DNA from 2 places in the Priestia sp. JSM ZJ58 genome. Region 2 is predicted to be linked to the other one. Evidence: predicted binding sites of a transcription regulator. Region 2 holds the regulator's gene; the other holds the start of a gene.

Region 1 (10,058 bases), 270 kb from region 2:
AGGTGCCGTCACCGAATGGTGGCGAAACTCTTCACGCTTATGTACGTTCGAAATATGCACTTCAATAACAGGAACAGATATACTGGCAATCGCATCTCGAATGGCATAACTGTAGTGAGTAAAAGCACCAGGATTGATCATAATCCCATCAAACTTCTCATCCGCTTCGTGAATCCAGTCGATAATTACACCTTCGTGATTAGACTGTACGCACTCAACTTCTACCCCATGGTCTCTGCCTGCTCGCTGAAGCTTCTCTTCAAGATTTTGAAGATTATCTGTCCCATATACCGCTGGTTCGCGTACGCCTAAACGGTTTAAATTAGGACCGTTTATTACTAAAATCTTATTCATCTTATTTCAACACTCTCCCCTACTACGAACCCTTTATGCAGCTCACTTGTGTGAATTTACACTTTATTTTTCTTTTTAAATCATTATATAGAATATATTAGCATACGTTGGAACATTCACACTACTTATTCGCCGTTTGAAAATCTGTAGATTCATCTTTTGTTTGAAGCTCTGCCGCTTCAAAAGAAATGGAATATCCGATGAATACACCATATAAAATATAAATACAGAGGGATGAAATAATTGTGTTAGCTGGAAGCTCTCCAATTGTTTTCAAGTTAGGAAAGAGCGGATTCAAAACAACGAATACGATTGCCCACCATAATAAGCCGTAAGCAAAACCTATCCAAATTGTTTTAAACTTCTTTAATAGGACGTAGTATAACAACCCGACAACAATAGATAATACCCCTATGAGAAAAATACTGACGATAACACCTATTCCTTTATCCTTCCAATCACCTAATGCCCATGGATCTAAAAGCATATTTGGATTGATAACACTAAAGCTAAACAGATAATTTAAATAGCCAATAAAGCTCCAGAAAACCCCTCCAAAAAAGGAAATAAAGATGGCTTTAAATAAAAAAGATATTTCCTGTTTATGCGTAGGTTGGTTATCCTGTTTTTTTTCATGCTGTTCTTTAGGTTCTGACATATTAATCACCTCTTGATGTAGTATGAACTTTTTTCTCATTTCCTACCGACTCATTTCTAAGTTTTTACGTTTATTACTCTTCCTATACGCAAGAAGGGCGCCTGATATCGCAGAGACATTTTAAAACTACTTCGCACAGAGTTTCATAAACAAATTTTATAAATGAAAGGAAAAAAATTCATATGAAGGGTGTGGAGATGAAAAATATTGGCTAAACTAGATAACATGCATCCGCCTAGAGGTTTATTTGATTTTGCTGTAGAATATAAAATACTAAGAAGTCTAGTCTAGTTAAGTTAGGTTGGTGCCTGAAATGTCTAAATTACAAAAACCTGCGTATGGTGGTCAAGCCGTTATAGAAGGTGTCATGTTCGGTGGCAAACGTATGATGGTGACGGCTATTCGCCGCAAAGATCAATCTATTGATTATTTTCATTCAAAAAGAAAATCAAATTCCGTACTCACTGCTTTAAAAAAAATTCCTTTTTTACGAGGAATTGCTGCTATTGTTGAAGCCAGTGCAAACGGTACGCAGCACTTGAACTTTTCCTCTGAACGCTATGACGTGAATCCAGAAGATGATGCTCAAGTAGCAGCAGAACAACAAAAAGAGAAAAAAGAATCAAAACTATCTTTAATATTTGGCGTTGCAACTATTGGTGTAATATCCTTTCTTTTCGGGAAAGTACTATTTACATTGATTCCTGTGTTTTTAGCACAATTGACACGTCCTGTTTTCACTTCAAGTGTAGCTCAAGTTTTTATTGAAGGAGTATTTAAACTATTATTGCTCCTTGGCTATATTTATGTGATTTCACAAACGCCACTTATTAAACGGGTGTTTCAATATCATGGAGCAGAACACAAGGTCATTAATGCATATGAAAACAATGCTGAACTTACGGTAGAAGCCGTTCAAGCACAATCTCGACTTCATTATCGCTGCGGAAGTAGCTTTATCCTCTTTACCGTAGTTGTAGGAATGTTTGTCTACCTACTAGTTCCAACGGATCCTCTTTGGTTACGAATTGTGGATCGCCTTGCATTAATTCCAGTTGTCCTTGGTTTATCATTTGAAGTGTTACAGTTAACCAATAAAGTTCGTCATGTCCCTCTTCTTCGCTTTTTAGGTTATCCCGGTTTATGGCTTCAGCTTTTAACAACCAAAGAACCAAAAGATGATCAAGTTGAAGTTGCGATTGCTTCATTTAAAGAACTTTTACGCGTTGAAAATGAACTTTCTTCTACCACTGACGAACAAGTTGTCTAATCCACACCGTTTTGCTTTCTTTTTTTACTATTTTAGGAGGTGAACAAAATGAGACGTCCATTCGTGAAACCACTTGTATATGGTCTAATCGGGTTAGGAGTCATTGGCTTTGCATTTACGTTGATTACAGATCCAGCTGTTTTATTACGTCAAGCAGGTTATATTTTTCTGTTTATCATTTTGTTTTACTTAGTTTATCGGTTTATTCTCCGCCCTTCTCAGACAAAAGGTCAAGATAGAGGCTATGTGCGCGCAGTAAAGCAATCGAAACTGCGTCAAAAAGAAAAAGAGCGAGGAAGCAACAAAGTTGATATGCATACGTACCGAAGCTCAAATAAGCGCCCGGTATCCAAATCAACGAAACCGCTAAAGAAAAAGAAAAACAACTCACACTTGACCGTCATCGAAGGTAAAAAAGGAAAAAAGAAAAATAGAGCATTCTTTTAAAAAAACAAGGAGAAAAGCCTCCTTGTTTTTTTAATAGCACCATTTTTTCAAAAATGCCCTTGTACGCTTTTTGCCAAACGCAATCAGCTCTTCCTTCCGTTCTTCTGTGAGGGTAAATTCTGTCGCAAAAACTTGATTAACAGGTAAAAAGATAATATTTTTTTCGTGACGTTTTGAAATATGTCTTGCATCGTGCGCATCTTTCATCGTCTCAAAAAGCGCACTGAATAAACCAACGGCATTTTTAATTTTATTCCGTTCTCTCTCTTCGTCCTTCGGACTCAGCTTCACACCAATTACCGGTCGTTTCTTCAAACTTTTATCATCATCAAATAAAAAAATTGGAAAGTTGCTTAACACTCCCCCGTCGACTATTAAACTGCTTGGAGTAGATTTTAATTTAACCGGCTCAAAAAAATATGGAATGCTGCAGCTCATCCGAACGGCTCTTGCTACAGAAAAACGATTCGGATCAATGTGATATTTAGGCAAATCATCTGGAAGAACAAGCATCGTACTGTTGGTCAAATCTGACGCAATAATACGCAGCGACTGATCAGGCAAATCAGCAAATGTACGAATTCCTCTGCTCCGCAACTTCTCAGCAATCCACTTTTCAAGCCTTTCTCCTTTATATAATCCCATTTTCCAATATAAAAACAGCCATTTTGTCAAGCTCGATGGTAAAAAGGACATTCTTTGATCTAGGAAAGAAGATAACTCAATTTCATTCATCATTTCAACGATTTCTTCACTTGTATAACCAGCTGCTACAAATGCACAAATAATGGAACCCGCACTCGTTCCCGCTAACCGCCGAAAAATAAAGCCTTTTTCTTCTAGAGCTTGTAACGCACCAATCAGTGCAAGCCCTTTAATACCGCCACCTGAAAATACTCCGTCGACGTACACAGCCTCTCCTCCAAACTACCTACTCTACATTTGTAGTCGACTCAGCAACAAGTTATGATAAAAAGAAAAAAAGCAGTGACGCTATTGGCCGCTGCTTTTTCCTTATAATTTTTGCTCTTCTTCATTTCGTTTCTGTACATTGCGAAGATCTTGAATACGGTTATGATTTTCTTCAAAGTATTGAACCAAGTCCCCAATTCGATCAATGGAATTCCAGCTTAAATGATGTTCAATTCCTTCTACGTCATCATAAATATTCTTCTCATCCACGCCAATGATTCGCAATAGCTGCTCTAAGAGCTCGTGGCGATAAACAAGACGTTTTCCAATCTTCTGTCCCTTAGCTGTTAAAACAAGGCCTCGATATTTTTCATAAATTAAGTACTCATCTTTGTCTAGTTTTTGAACCATCTTTGTTACAGATGAGGGGTGAACCGCCAATGCATCAGCAATATCAGACACTCGAGCGTATCCTTTATCTTCAATTAGCATATATATTTGTTCAATATAATCTTCCATACTCGGTGTAGGCATGAAATCTCCCCCAATTAATATTATGTATTGCTAATAATAAGTCATAAATGTCTGTTTCTTATAGTGATATCGTGTTCATGTTTGATAATCTATGTGAAAAAAACGTGTAAATAAAGCGATGTCATAAGATAAAACTGGATAAAAGACATTCAATTAAAATCATACTACAATGCTTATTCAAATACAAGAACCGTTCTCTCCCGCTTCTTATTTATGCCCCATTTTCATACATAATAAAAGCCGACTCACTTGAGTCAGCTTTTACTAGTCAATCATGATTAAAAATTAAAGGCCGCATTTCAGCTGTGCACCACAGTTTGTACATGTGTTGCATCCGCCCATTTCCTCTACCGTTCCTTGACGGCAAACCGGACACGTATTACCTACTTCAGAACCGATTGTTACATCAGTTGAACGAATTTCATTAATTGTATCAACTAACACAACGTGTGGTTTTGTTTCTTCTTTTGGCGCTTCAATTTCTTCATCAAATGTATTTTCTTCTGCTTTTAGCGTTAAGACTTGTGCATCACGGCTTCCGTCTACGTACACCGTACCGCCTTTTGCTCCGCCTTTATACAGACGCTCGTACACTTTTTGAACTTGCTCTACCGTGTAACCACGAGGAGCGTTTACTGTTTTACTAATTGAGCTATCAATCCAGCGCTGAATCACACATTGCACGTCCGCGTGAGCTTGTGGTGCAAGTTCCATAGCTGAAATGAACCATTCAGGAAGATTGTTTGGATCTGCTTCTGGATGCTGATCTAAATACTCTTGAACGATATCAGCTTTCACTTCAATAAACTTACCTAAACGACCGCTTCGGAAGTATGAGAATGAGAAATAAGGTTCAAGACCCGTTGATACTCCAACCATCGTTCCAGTACTGCCTGTTGGCGCTACTGTTAATAAATGAGAGTTTCGGATACCGTGCTCTTTAATGTTTTCACGAATATCTTCAGGCATTTTTTTCATGAAGCCTGTATTTGTGAATGCTTCACGTAAAGAAGCCGTTTCAGCATCTGTTTCGCCCACTAAGAACGGGAAGCTTCCTTTTTCTTTTCCAAGCTCTACAGACGCGCGGTAAGCCGTCGTGGCAATTGTTTCAAACACTTTATCTACTAACTCATTGCCTTTGTCAGAGCCGTATTCTGTTTCACAATAAATAAGAAGATCGTGAAGACCCATTACACCAAGACCAACGCGGCGTTCGCCAAGCGCTTGCTTTTGGTTCTCTTCTAAGAAATAAGGAGTTGCATCAATAACGTTATCTTGCATTCTAACGCCCGTTTCAACCGTTTGACGTAGCTTTTCAAAGTCAACTGTTTTTGTTTCTTTATCTGCCATTTGCGCTAAGTTAACAGCAGCTAAGTTACAAACAGAGAATGGTGCAAGTGGTTGTTCACCACATGGATTCGTTGCAACAACGTGCTGACCATATGCTTGAGCATTTGTCATGTCATTGGCATTGTCGAAGAAGAAAATGCCTGGTTCAGCTGAGTACGTTGCACAAATATTAATTAAGTTCCATAGCTCTTTTGCACGGATAGTACGGTACGTACGAACTTTGTTTCCTTGTTTTGCCCACTCGCGCACGTCGCCTACTTCGTGCCAGTTTTCATTGTAGTTAGCCATTTCTTCTTTTGAATAGCTTTCTACGTCTGGGAAGCGAAGTTCGTATTCACCGTCGTTTTCAACAGCATCCATAAAATCTTTTGTTAAGCATACAGAAATGTTTGCTCCTGTTAAAAACTCTGAGTTATGAACGCTGTACGTCCCGCCTGTTTGCAGCTTTTCTTCTGCATCTTTAATGATTTTTTCGTTGAATCCACCAAGGCCAGGAATTTGTTTATAGTTAATGATTCCTTGGTACATTGCTTCTTCAGACTCTGTTAGCGGCGTGAACTTCAATTTATCTTGAGCGTGCTTTTTAATCATTTCGTCATTTGTGTTTTCAATTAAGAAACGTAAAATGCGAGGGTTTTGCATTTTAGAAATAATAAACTCTACAATGTCAGGATGCCAGTCGGCAAGCATGATCATTTGAGCCCCACGACGCGACCCACCTTGCTCAACAAGATGCGTCAGTTTAGCAATATCATCCAACCATGAAACCGAACCAGATGATTTGCCGTTTACACCGCGAGCCAGCGTGTTGCGCGGGCGAAGAGTTGAACCATTCGTTCCAACACCGCCTCCGCGGCTCATGATTTCCATTACTTGTTTGCGGTGTTCTGAAATACCTTCACGTGAATCTTTTACATAAGGCATTACGTAACAGTTAAAGTACGTTACGTCCGTGTCAGCACCTGCACCGTAAAGAACGCGGCCAGCTGGTACAAAGTTTAGCTGAACAAGCTCTTGATAGAACTTTTCAAACCACTCTTTGCGCTTTTCTTCTGTTTTTTCCACAGAAGCTAAGCCTGTTGCATTACGTTTTGCAATTTGCTCATAGAAGACCTCTAGAGGTTTTTCAATGACATCTAAAGAACGAGTAATTAACCCATTTTCTGCTTCTTCAGGTGATAAAGCTCCTCTAAACTCATCTTCTACCTTGACAACAGCGGTTTTTTGCTCAAAATTAATGCTTTCCACATAGCCAAGTCCTCGTGCTGGAAATTTTGGGTCTTCTTTTACAGTTAGAACAACAAAATCTCCTTCTGATAACGTTAATTTTTCCGTATCTTTAAACGCATAGCGGTCTAACATTACCAATCTTGAAACACCTTTATGAGTTAACTTCATATCCGGTGTAATCGGATGTACTTGCGGAAAGCGTTCAATATCTGAATTGAGCTTTTCAACATTCATATTCACTTTTTGATTTAACAAAACAGTCATTCTCACAACTCCTTACCTATCGAACATCTATAAATTTATTAACTCTATTTCCTTTTAAAGGAAATAGAGTTTTTCAATCAACTATCAATAACTTACCACACGGCTTGGACGAATTCAATATATAGTATTTGACACTTCTCCAAACATCTACATATAGAAGGGTGTCAAGTGAAATATTTTTTTTTTCGTAAAAAAAGTGTTTGACTTTTCTTCCCTATGTATTCTATTAGCCAAGCACTGTTTCTAAAAATTCCAATAAAAAGTGCAACTTATAAGAAGTTGCACTTTTATCTATTTACCATCCGCATTCGTTTAGCGCTTAAAGTTCCATTCATCCGATCCGTACTTTGTGCGCGCTAGTTCTTCTACATATGCTTCCTCTTCTTCAGACAGTGTATACGGTTCTAAATCGATATCAAGAGCAGAAGCAAATCCTTTATAAAACGCTTCTTTTGCTTCTTCGATAGAAATTTTGCGGCCCGCAATTGCATTGATCGCTACCGCTTTAGAACGAAATGCGCGCTGCATTCTTTCTTTCACGCGGTCATTTGGATAATTAAACACGCTGAATAATTTATCTTCATCAATCTCTAACAGAATAGAGCCGTGCTGTAGAATAACTCCTTTTTGTCTAGTTTGGGCACTTCCAGCAATTTTGCGGCCCTCTACAACAAGTTCATACCAAGAAGGAGCATCAAAGCACACGGACGAACGAGGGTTTTTTAAGCTATTTTTTTCTTCTTCTGAACGAGGAATAGCAAAATAAGCCTCGAGCCCTAACGAACGAAATCCTTCCAGTAAACCTTCTGAGATGACGCGATATGCCTCTGTAACTGTCTTAGGCATATTAGGATACTCTTCAGATACAATGACGCTGTAAGTAAGCTCTTCATCATGAAGCACGCCCCTGCCGCCCGTTGGACGTCTCACAAAGCCTAATCCTAATTCTTTTACTTTATCAAAGTTAATTTCTTTTTCAGCTTTTTGAAAATAACCGATCGACAGCGTTGGAGGGTTCCATCCGTAAAAACGAATCGTAGGTGGAATTTCTCCTTTACTATGCCATTCTAATAACGCTTCATCTAACGCCATATTGTAATAAGGCGAACGGTTGTTGGAATCAATAAATCTCCACTTTGCTTTCATCTACCTCATCCTCAGCTATATGTAATATAAAAATAAATCCGTTTTTTAGTCTACCAAAAGATTGAGCTAAGGAAAAGCAAAGAGCAACATAAAACTGCGAATTCAAATGTGGTAGTTTTTTCATTTTGGGGAAGAAATCCGCTAGATTCAAGGCAAAATCGCTTTACTTCTAATTTCATTCACTTATATAATAAGAGTATGGATTTTGTCGAAGAAAGGAAGAATCAGCATGTCACCAATTACAGCAGTACTCATTTTACTTGGAGTAATCATCATATACTCTGTCGTTATGTTCTTTATCCAACGTCGCATTATGAAAACGTTAACTGAAGAAGAATTCCGCAGCGGCTACCGCAAGGCACAGCTAGTTGATATTCGCGAACCGAATGAATTCGAAAACGGACATATTTTAGGCGCACGAAATATTCCTCTTTCACAGTTCCGTATGCGCATTAAAGAATTTCGTCCAGATCAGCCTGTGTACATCTATTGTCAAAGCGGAATGCGCACAGGACGTGCAGCACAAATGCTTCGTCGCCACGGTGTTCAAGAAATCTATGATTTAAAAGGCGGCTTCAAAATGTGGAACGGTAAAGTAAAAAAGAAAAAATAATGGTATGTATATAGAAAAACCTCGCCTTTGGGCGAGGTTTTTTGTTAGACGTTTTGAACAGCCTGTTCTTTCTGATAGCGAAGAACTGGTTTTCTCGCTGCCAGCGTTTCGTCAAGGCGCTTCACAACCGTTGTATGCGGAGCTTCCTGTACGAGTTCAGGCGTCTCTTCTGCTTCTTTTGCAATTTGAATCATCGCATCGATAAACGCATCTAGCGTTTCTTTCGACTCCGTTTCCGTTGGTTCGATCATCATGCACTCTTCTACGATAAGAGGGAAGTAGATAGTCGGCGGATGATAGCCAAAATCAAGCAGTCGTTTCGCGATATCCAATGTGCGCACACCAAGCTTTTTCTGACGTTTTCCTGATAAAACAAATTCGTGCTTACAGTGACGGTCAAACGGCAGCTCATAGTGTTCTGCTAAACGACGCATCATATAGTTGGCATTTAGCACAGCGTTTTCCGTTACGGCTTTTAAGCCGTCTGGACCCATTGAACGAATATACGTATAAGCGCGAACGTTGATACCGAAGTTGCCGTAAAACGGCTTTACGCGTCCAATTGACTGAGGACGGTTATAGTCAAAGTGATAGCCTTGTTCTGTTTTCACAAGCACTGGTTTAGGCAGATACGGAATTAAATCTGCTTTTACCCCTACCGGACCAGAACCAGGACCGCCGCCTCCATGAGGACCTGTAAAGGTTTTATGAAGATTTAAATGAACAACGTCAAATCCCATATCTCCAGGACGAGCTTTGCTTAATACTGCGTTTAAATTTGCACCATCATAATAAAGTTTTCCACCTGCTGCGTGAACAATTTCAGCCATTTCTAAAATATCTTCTTCAAATAACCCTAGCGTATTTGGGTTTGTTAACATTAAAGCGGCTGTATCTCCTCCCACTACGCGGCGTAAATCCTCTAAGTCCACTAAACCATGTTCATTTGATTTTACCGTTACCGTTTCAAATCCCGCAACTGTTGCCGAAGCAGGGTTCGTTCCGTGAGCTGAGTCTGGAACAATGACTTTTGTTCGCTGCGTCTCACCATTTGCTTCATGATAGGCACGAATCATCATAAGCCCGGTCCACTCGCCATGAGCACCCGCTGCTGGCTGAAGTGTTACTTCATCCATTCCCGTAATTTCTGTTAAATGCTCTTGTAAATCATATAAAAGTTCGAGAGCACCTTGAACCGTTTGCTCATCTTGAAGCGGATGAATATGCGCTAACCCAGCAATGCGTGCTGCTTGTTCATTCACTTTTGGATTATATTTCAT
Region 2 (10,058 bases):
ACAAAGTAGTGGTTGTATATGTCGATGAGCCTGTGCAGCTAGAAAGGTTAAAATCTCGTAATGATCTCTCGACGAAAGATGCCTATGCACGTATCCACGCACAGCTGCCTTTGATTCAGAAAGTAGCCTTAGCCGATGCGGTGATCAATAACAACGGACCTGTAGAGGAAACAAAACAACAGCTTTTAAGTATATTAGCCCTATGGCTAGATTAAAGAGGCTTGGATAAACGTATGTTAGCTGAAGGGAAATCCGAACGAGCTTGATTCTTGAGGTAGAATCAAGCTCGTTCGGATTTTTTTATTGAGAATATTTACGAGCTTCTAAAAAAGAATGTGTTAAATATCTGTTCTCGCTATATACATATAGTAAAACTCAATTAAAATAATTTATTAAAAAAAATTAATATTATTCACTTTTTAAATATTTATGTTATACTATTCAATATAAAAAGTTAAATAGTATAACACATATAGAGAGGGGTATAGCCATGAAAGCACGTATTGCCATTAATGGTTTTGGGAGAATAGGAAGAATGGTTTTTCGCACAGCGATTATAGAGGAGAATTTAGATATTATTGCCATAAATGCATCTTATCCAGCAGAAACATTAGCACATTTAATCAAATATGACTCTATACACGGACCATTTAATGGAGATGTTAAATGTGATGATGATGCGCTAATTGTTAACGGTAAAAGAATCCAGCTATTAAATTCACGCGATCCGCTGAATTTGCCTTGGAAAGAGCTTGGGATTGATTTAGTCGTTGAAGCAACAGGGAAATTTAATTCAAGAGAAAAAGCGCAGTTACATATTGAAGCAGGTGCGAAAAAAGTTGTCTTAACGGCACCGGGTAAACAAGAAGATATTACTATTGTGATGGGCGTAAACGAACGAGAGTTTGATGTGAATCAGCATAACATTATCTCTAATGCCTCTTGTACGACAAATTGTCTAGCTCCAGTTGTCAAGGTGTTAGACGAAGCGTTCACAATTGAAAACGGTTTAATGACGACCGTTCACGCATATACAAATGATCAAAAGAATATTGATAACCCGCATAAAGACTTGCGAAGAGCCCGTGCGTGTGCTCAATCAATTATTCCTACAACAACTGGAGCAGCCAAGGCGCTTTCATTAGTTCTTCCTCATTTAAAAGGAAAGCTTCATGGAATGGCGCTGCGCGTTCCTACGCCGAACGTATCGCTTGTCGATTTAGTTGTGGATGTAAGGAAACCTGTGACGATGGAAGATGTTAATCTAGCGTTCATTAAAGCTGCTGAAGGACCATTAAAGAATATTTTAAATTTAACAATGGAACCACTCGTATCAATTGACTTTAATACAAATCCTCATTCAGCGATTGTAGATGGACTATCGACTATCGTAATGGAAGATCATAAAATTAAAGTGTTAGCTTGGTACGATAACGAGTGGGGCTACTCTCAGCGCGTAGTCGATTTGGTAAGATATATTGCTGCAGAAATGCGTAATGGATCAAAGATAAGAGTAAGCTAAGAAAGCTATAGATTGCTTTTTAAAAAAACAGGGAGCTATCGCCCTGTTTTTTTTGTTTTTATTCAAAAGAATAGGGAAAAGCAATAAGATAATCATGCAAAGGAGTGTTTCTTTTCCTCAATTTTAATAAAAAATGAATAGTCGTTTAGCAGCTTTTACACACTGTCTCACGAGAACACAGGGGTAATTTGTATAGGTCTATCTGCCGGAACAATCTTTAATAAAATCAAAACACGTATTGCAAAATAAATGTAAACAAAGTATACTATGTTTCGTGAACTTCTTGTGTACCTTTCGGTGATGTGGCTACTTAAAGGGTTAGGACCTCTTTGGACTAACTTTCCCCCGTGGTAGTTAACATGCTATATGGCGAAAGAACTTCATGTTTAACGATTAAAAATTGTTAAAGGGGGAAATATCATTATGGAAACAATGGGTCGTCATGTCATCTCAGAATTATGGGGATGCGATTTCGATAAGTTAAATGATATTGATTATATTGAAAAAACGTTTGTTGATGCAGCTTTAAAATCTGGTGCGGAAGTTCGCGAAGTAGCGTTCCATAAATTTGCACCTCAAGGTGTAAGTGGCGTTGTTATTATTTCAGAATCACATTTAACGATTCACAGCTTCCCAGAGCATGGTTATGCAAGTATCGATGTTTATACTTGTGGTCATTTAGATCCTACAATCGCAGCAGATTATATTGCAGATGCTCTAAGTGCACAGACACGTGAAACAATTGAATTACCACGTGGAATGGGTCCTGTTCAGGTAAAACAAACTAAAGCGAATGCACTTTAATAGTGTCGATTGATTACGTAAGTTAAGAGGTGTATTACACACCTCTTTTTAGTATATAAATTTTTAATATGCAAAAACAAAGGGGATAACAACATGGGGGTAGTACAAGTAGTTAAATCTTTATTTTCTAATCATGTAGAAACAAGCGATCGTCATTCAGATCCGACTCTAAAAACGCATTATTACAAAACAACGGCTGGGAATGCATTTAAGCAAGTTCATGAAATGTTGAAGCATATGCAAGGGATAGAGATACTTGCTGCGTATGAAGAGCGAGGAGAAATTAGCTTAAACGTTGTAAAAGGAAGAAAAGCTTTTGTTGTGATTACCATTATTAGCGTACGTCCTCTTGAAACCGCTATCGATTTTTCTGCTACAACAGAGTCAAAAGTGGTGCCAGTTGATTTTGGTTTTAGCAAAGAACTTGTACGTACGCTTTATAAGAGCTTTGATCAAAAACTTATTCCTCTTTCTTCGTAAGTTCCTTATCATTTTTGAATTTCAGGAAATAAAATGGGGAAATTCCTTTTCCTTTACTTGTATTCAAGCCTTGTTTTCTATAAGATGGAATAAAGTAAATCCTTTAATATAGCATCGTGTTTGATAAAGGAAATGATGATGACAATCATAATAAATGGCGAATAGCCGGCTAACATAGATGAAAATTAACTTATATGAGAGAAAATAAAAAGAAAAACAAGGTTTATTATTGGAGCTGAGAATATGAAGTGCCCATCCTGTCATTACAATGGAACGAGAGTGCTGGACTCGCGCCCTGTAGAAGAAGGCCGCTCTATTCGTAGAAGACGTGAATGCGAAGAGTGTCACTATCGTTTTACAACTTTTGAGAAAGTAGAAGAACTTCCGTTAATTGTTGTAAAAAAAGATGGAGCGAGAGAAGAGTTCAGCAAAGACAAAATCCTTCGAGGGTTAATTAAGGCGTGTGAAAAACGCCAAGTAAGCTTAAAACAACTGGAAGATACCGTACACGATATTGAAACAGAGCTGCGCAGTCAGGGTACATCAGAGGTGCAGTCAGATGTGGTAGGAGAAATGGTGATGGAGCGATTAGCTGCTATCGATGAAGTCTCTTATGTTCGATTTGCTTCTGTATACCGACAATTTAAAGACATCAATGTATTTATTGATGAATTAAAAGATTTAATTAAGAAGGAACGACTGTAAAAGAGCTATTGAAGTATTCTTTAGGCTCTTTTTTTGTCATTTCTATTACTTTAAAAGTAGGTAGGGAACGACATGAAAGAACAACATTGGAAAGAAATGATACCGGTCGATCGTTATGTTGTTCGTTCGAACGGCATACTGCAGGAATACGACCGAAGGATTTTAACCATGCTCTATCAGCCGCTGGTGGGCACGACGTGTTTTGGTTTGTATATGACGCTATGGAGCGAGCTGGAACAAGATCGTTTATGGGGAAAAGAGTCTACACATCATCATCTAATGTCGATGATGCAAATTAATTTGAAAGCTATTTACCATGAGCGGTTAAAATTAGAAGGCATTGGTTTGTTAAAAACATATATTAAGGAAGAAGATGATGTTCGTGTGTTCATTTATGAGCTCATTCCTCCTCTTACGCCCCATCAGTTCTTTAACGATGGTGTGTTAAATGTATATTTATATAACCGACTAGGAAAATCCATCTTTCAAAAAGTAAAAAATTATTTTTCGGATTCACTCGTGGATGACCAATCGTTCAAAGATGTGACGCATTCATTTAACGATGTATTTAAATCAGTTAAAGCAACGGAGCTGGCTCCAAGTTTTCAGTCTGAAAGCAAGGATGTATTTTCTCCTGATGCTCAGACGGACTTTATGGATTCTTCAAACCGTGCTTCTATTGAGATGAGCCCGGATTCCTTTGATTTTGATTTATTTTTAGCAGGCCTAACAGATTCAATGATTTCGAAAAGGTCCATTACATCTAAAGTAAAACAAGCAATTGAAAAGCTAGCTTTTTTATATGGTATCGATCCTCTTCAAATGAAAAATGTGGTGCTCGATTCGCTAAATGAGAACGATCAAGTTGATATTGAATTGCTTAGAAAAGCAGCACAGTCCTTTTACCAATTTGAAAATGGAGAAGCACTTCCAAATCTAAGCGAACAAATTCAGCCGCCTATGCTTCGCACTATGCAGGAAAAGCAGCCGCAGACGAAAGAAGAGCAGCTCATTCAACAGCTTGAAGTGACTTCTCCTCGACAGCTTTTGATCGAGTTTTCCGGGGGAGCAGAGCCTTCAAAAGCAGATTTGCAAATGATTGAAGAAGTGATGTTTAATCAAAAGCTTTCACCAGGGGTAGTAAATGTTCTAATTTACTATGTTATGCTAAGATCCGATATGAAATTATCTAAGAGCTATGTAGAGAAAATTGCTGGACACTGGGCGCGCAAAAAGGTACAAACTGTTCAAGATGCCATGAATTTAGCTAAAAATGAACAGAAAGAATATCAAAACTGGACCGAAGCAAAGCAAAATAAAAAAACGGCCGGACGAAAAATTGTGCGTAAAGAAATGGTGCCAGAGTGGCTGAGCGATGAAGAAAAAGAAGAGAAAAAGCAGCCTTCAAAAGAAGTGGACGGATTTGAAGAAGAAAAACGAAAGCTACAAGAAGAGCTCAAGCAGTTAGATCAAGAGCTAAAACAAAAGCATAAAGAATAAAAAGCAGGTATGATAGAGATGAGGTGAAAAAGATGAAGCCTATCAATGATTCACTAAATCAGTTAGTGAACAAAAAAGATTTTAAAGCACGCTTAGAAGCATTAAGAAACAGTATCCTGTCTAATCCTGAAGTTAAAACATTTTTGCAAGAGCATCGCCGTGAGTTAGATGAGCAAATGGTCGACCGAGGCCTGATGAAGATGCATGAATTTATCGACCAAAGCAAATGCTGTGACAAGTGTCCTTCTCTGCAAAGCTGTGTCAACATGGTGAAAGGATACCACCCTCAGCTGGTTGTAAAAGGCCGTAATATTGATTTGCAATATGAACGCTGTCCTAGAAAAGTACAAGAAGATGAGCGAAAAGAACAAGAATCTTTTATTCAGTGTATGTACGTGCCGAAAGAAATTTTACAGGCAACAATGTCTGATATTGAAATTGAGCAGGGAAGATTTGAAGCGATTAAACTAGTAAGAGATTTTGTGCGAGAATATGAGCCAAACAAGAAAATGAAAGCTTTATATTTACACGGTTCGTTTGGTGTGGGAAAAACGTATTTTCTTGGAGCAATTGCCAATGCGTTAGCCGAAAAGAAAGTGAAATCTACCATTCTGTATGTTCCGGAGTTTTTGCGTGAGTTAAAAGGTTCGTTTCAAGATCAAAGCTTTAATGAGAAAATAGAGTATGTCAAAAAAGTACCGGTTCTTATGCTTGATGATCTCGGAGCAGAATCCGTAACGAGCTGGATGCGAGACGATGTGCTCGGAACCATTTTACAATTCCGCATGCTCGAAAATTTGCCGACATTTTTCAGCTCGAATTTAAATTTTAAAGAGCTTCAACATCATTTGACTTATACCCAAAGAGGCGAGCAGGAAGAGCTCAAAGCCGCTCGTGTCATGGAACGAATTAAGTCTCTAGCCATTCCTGTTGAAATGAATGGAGAGAATAAACGAAATAGATGAGCAGGTCGTTTTACATTTCTTGTAACGACTTGCTCATTTTTTTGCGTGTTGCCCCATATACATTAATAAAGCGTGTCCAAAGGGGGGCTATGAGGAATGAAAATATTCTTTAAATATGTAGAAGACGCAGTCGTTGTATATGAGTCTTTATGCGCGAAGCAAAGCGCTTTATCATATGGTTCACAGTGCTTGAAGCTGGTGAATAATCAGCTTTTAGTTATTGATGAGACATACAATCGAGAGGCCATTTTACAAGACATGGTGATACCTGTATTAACGCACGTGATTTTAAAAAAGAAAGAAAAAAAGATGATGGTAAACATATTAAAAGAACAATTTTTTTATTCGGAAGAGGAAGAGCAAGATTTGCTGCTTCAAATTATGGGGGGGATTATGGAAGGAGAGAGAGACGAAATTCCGCAAAAAATATTTTCTCTTCCAAGAGAATTGCTTATCCGCCAGGCGCTTCAAGACTTCTTCATTCATAATGTAACATTCACCTTTGAGTCTTTTCTCCAATTCCGTTTAAAAGAATATCAAGATCGGCTGCGCTATTATGCTGAGCTGGCGATTGATGAATATAAGCTTGAACAAGACTATCAAATTCTTATTCATCAGCTGCGTCAAGCGGCTAACGAAAGACAGTCATCTACCGGTGATGTGTACGTGATGCACTTGAATAAAAACAAGTTTGTATTGTACGACCACAACCGTAGATATGTTCCTGAACGTGAATGTGCAGCTCTAGCAGAGGCCTTTTTATCTAAACAAGAATCATTATACATAGACTCGACTATTATCGCGCCTTTGCTAAGTTTATCTCCAGCTGGTATTCATCTGTATAGCGACGAGCATGACCATGATTTTGTTTACACCATTCAAAATATCTTTCAAGAAAAAGTGATGTTATACGAAAAAAATGAATTTCCGTTTGATCAAAAGCAAAATATAACGTGAAAGGTTGATTTCTATTTTGAAAATGAATATAATAAATGCATATTGAAAAACAGCTATATGTTACAAGTTATGATGAGGACATGAGTGTATATTTACGGTTTGTAGAGAGGGAGATCCAGGCTGAAAATCTCCTAACACGGAATATATCCTTACCACCTCTAAACTTCAGTAGTAAACGAGCAGAGCCTCTAGTAATTACTGACGGAATTTCCGTTATAAAACCTCGAGCCGCTTCGGGTTCTTTGGGTTATCCAAGATACGAAGAGGAAACAAGGGTGGTACCGCGTGTATACACAACTCGTCCCTTTTTATAAGGGACGAGTTTTTTGTTTTTACAAAAAGTTTATTAGTTATGTTAAAGGAGTGGAAAGTTGTGTCAGAAGTAATCAAAATGACATTTCCTGATGGAGCTGTTAAAGAGTATCCAAAAGGATCATCAACAGAAGATATTGCGGCTTCTATTAGCCCGGGATTAAAGAAAAAAGCATTAGCAGGCAAAGTAAACGGCGAGCTGCTGGATTTACGTACGCCAATCGAACAAGATGGCAGTCTTGAAATCATTACGCAAGATGCTCCTGAAGCGCTTGAAATTATGCGCCATAGTACAGCGCATTTAATGGCTCAAGCAATCAAACGTTTATACAAAGATGTAAAAGTACAGCTAGGTGTAGGCCCGGTTATCGAAAATGGGTTTTACTATGACATCGATATGGAAGAATCAATTACTCCTGAAGATTTAGGTAGAATTGAAAAAGAAATGAAAAAAATCGTTAATTCAAATATTGAAATTGAACGAAAAGAAGTTTCTCGTGAAGAAGCCATTCAACTTTTTAAAGAAGTTGGCGATGAACTAAAGCTTGAATTGATTGATGCGATTCCAGCAGGTGAAAAGGTGACGATTTACCAACAAGGCGAATTCTTTGATCTTTGCCGAGGTGTGCACGTGCCGTCAACAGGCAAAATTAAAGAGTTTAAACTATTAAGCGTAGCAGGTGCTTATTGGCGCGGAGACAGCGACAATCAAATGCTGCAGCGTATTTACGGTACAGCATTCTTTACAAAAGCAGATTTAGACGAGCATCTTCGTCTTCTTGAAGAAGCAAAAGAACGTGACCACCGTAAACTTGGTAAAGAGTTAAACTTATTTACAAATTCTCAAAAAGTAGGACAAGGTCTTCCTTTATGGCTTCCAAAAGGTGCGACGATCCGCCGTATTATCGAGCGTTATATCGTAGATAAAGAAGTAAGCCTTGGTTATCAGCACGTTTACACGCCGGTGCTTGGAAGTGTAGAACTTTACAAAACGTCTGGTCACTGGGAGCACTATCAAGATGACATGTTCCCTGCAATGGAAATGGATAACGAAGACCTGGTTCTTCGTCCAATGAACTGTCCTCATCACATGATGGTGTACAAACAAGGTATTCACAGCTATCGTGAGCTTCCAATCCGTATTGCTGAACTTGGAACAATGCACCGCTACGAAATGTCAGGAGCATTATCAGGACTTCAGCGCGTTCGAGGCATGACGTTAAATGATGCACATATCTTTGTACGTCCGGATCAAATCAAAGAAGAATTTATTCGTGTGGTTCGCTTAGTTGAAGCGGTTTATAAAGATTTTGGATTTGAAAATTATTCATTCCGTCTATCTTATCGTGATCCTGAAGATACAGAAAAATACTTCGATGATGATGCAATGTGGGAAAAAGCACAAAGCATGTTAAAAGATGCAATGGATGAGCTTGACCTCGATTATTATGAAGCTGAAGGCGAAGCGGCATTCTACGGTCCAAAACTAGATGTTCAAGTTAAAACAGCTCTTGGTAAAGAAGAGACGCTATCTACGGTTCAATTGGATTTCTTACTTCCTGAACGCTTTGATTTAACGTATGTAGGGGAAGACGGAAAACAGCATCGACCTGTTGTTATTCACCGCGGCGTGGTGTCAACAATGGAACGTTTTGTCGCTTTCTTAATCGAAGAATACAAAGGAGCTTTCCCAACGTGGTTAGCACCTGTACAAGTTCAGGTGATTCCAGTATCACCTACGGTTCATCTTGAGTATGCAAAAGAAGTGCAAGAACAGCTTCAGCTTGCGGGTATTCGTGTGGAACTTGATTCTCGCGATGAGAAAATTGGCTATAAAATTCGTGAGGCTCAAATGCAAAAAATTCCTTACATGCTTGTTGTAGGGGATAAAGAAGTAGAAGATAAAGCAGTAAACGTACGTAAATATGGTGAGCAGAATTCAGAAACAGTGGATTTCCAAGCCTTTTTACAAAATGTAAAAGCAGAAGCATCTCGTTAATGAAAAAAGCAGAGAATTGAAATTCTCTGCTTTTTTATCTAACATTTATAAAAAACTGTTGCATAAATGGTTTTCCTTTGATACAATAATTTTTGTTGTGAAAAAAGAACGAAATCATTGACTTTTGTCTTTGTTGATACTATAATAGCTTAAGTAATTGAATACTTGTTTATACAGAAGAAGAAGCACCCGCTTCTCACCTGAGTGACGCATAAAGCAGTTAGCAGGTACATCGTATCTTAATTAAAACGATAGAAGTGTGGGTGCAGTATGTACTCACACTTTTTTGTGTGAGTTAATAATCGGTCTAAGCAAGCGTATTCGCTCATTAAACCTTGGAGGTGGCTACTTATTAGCAAGGACATGATGGTAAACGAGGGCATTCGAGCTCGCGAAGTTCGTCTAATTGATCAAAATGGTGAACAATTAGGAATTAAATCAAAAAATGAAGCATTAGAAATTGCTTCACGAGTAAATCTTGACTTAGTAATGGTTGCTGCAAATGCGAAACCGCCGGTATGTCGTATTATGGACTACGGTAAATTCCGCTATGAGCAACAACGTAAAGAAAGAGAAGCTCGTAAAAACCAAAAAGTTGTAAACTTAAAAGAAGTTCGTTTAAGTCCAACAATTGATGAACATGATTTTAACACTAAACTTCGTAACGCACGCAAGTTCCTTGAAAAAGGTGACAAAGTGAAAGCGTCTATTCGCTTTAAAGGTCGTGCCATTACTCATAAAGGGATTGGCCAAAAAGTACTTGAACGTTTTTCACAAGCTTGCGAAGATGTAAGTTCAGTTGAATCGGCTCCTA

Evidence for each region. Region 2 encodes NrdR, which represses ribonucleotide reductase genes. Its sites were predicted from a motif close to AACACNATATATNGTGTT; they were not measured.
Region 1: ACH6EI_RS02125 (vitamin B12-dependent ribonucleotide reductase) is a predicted target of NrdR. The motif match lies at 7,131-7,148, and genes of this name have one in related genera.

What each region holds. Positions count from the first base shown of each region.
Region 1 is NZ_JBISEM010000001.1:410,698-420,755, reverse strand. Features, by position in the region: gene aroQ (type II 3-dehydroquinate dehydratase) at 1-354, opposite strand, end outside; gene ACH6EI_RS02150 (YqhR family membrane protein) at 476-1,012, opposite strand; gene ACH6EI_RS02145 (DUF1385 domain-containing protein) at 1,326-2,282, shown strand; gene ACH6EI_RS02140 (SA1362 family protein) at 2,331-2,729, shown strand; gene ACH6EI_RS02135 (patatin-like phospholipase family protein) at 2,760-3,641, opposite strand; gene mntR (transcriptional regulator MntR) at 3,744-4,175, opposite strand; gene ACH6EI_RS02125 (vitamin B12-dependent ribonucleotide reductase) at 4,461-7,019, opposite strand; gene ACH6EI_RS02120 (lipoate--protein ligase family protein) at 7,332-8,165, opposite strand; gene ACH6EI_RS02115 (rhodanese-like domain-containing protein) at 8,395-8,778, shown strand; gene gcvPB (aminomethyl-transferring glycine dehydrogenase subunit GcvPB) at 8,823-10,058, opposite strand, start outside.
Region 2 is NZ_JBISEM010000001.1:145,280-155,337, forward strand. Features, by position in the region: gene coaE (dephospho-CoA kinase) at 1-215, shown strand, start outside; gene ACH6EI_RS00715 (glyceraldehyde-3-phosphate dehydrogenase) at 491-1,522, shown strand; gene speD (adenosylmethionine decarboxylase) at 1,946-2,326, shown strand; gene ACH6EI_RS00725 (hypothetical protein) at 2,420-2,806, shown strand; gene nrdR (transcriptional regulator NrdR) at 3,050-3,511, shown strand; gene ACH6EI_RS00735 (replication initiation and membrane attachment family protein) at 3,584-5,011, shown strand; gene dnaI (primosomal protein DnaI) at 5,044-5,976, shown strand; gene ytxC (sporulation protein YtxC) at 6,073-6,933, shown strand; T-box leader at 6,994-7,242, shown strand; gene thrS (threonine--tRNA ligase) at 7,286-9,244, shown strand; ribosomal protein L20 leader region at 9,416-9,538, shown strand; gene infC (translation initiation factor IF-3) at 9,608-10,058, shown strand, end outside.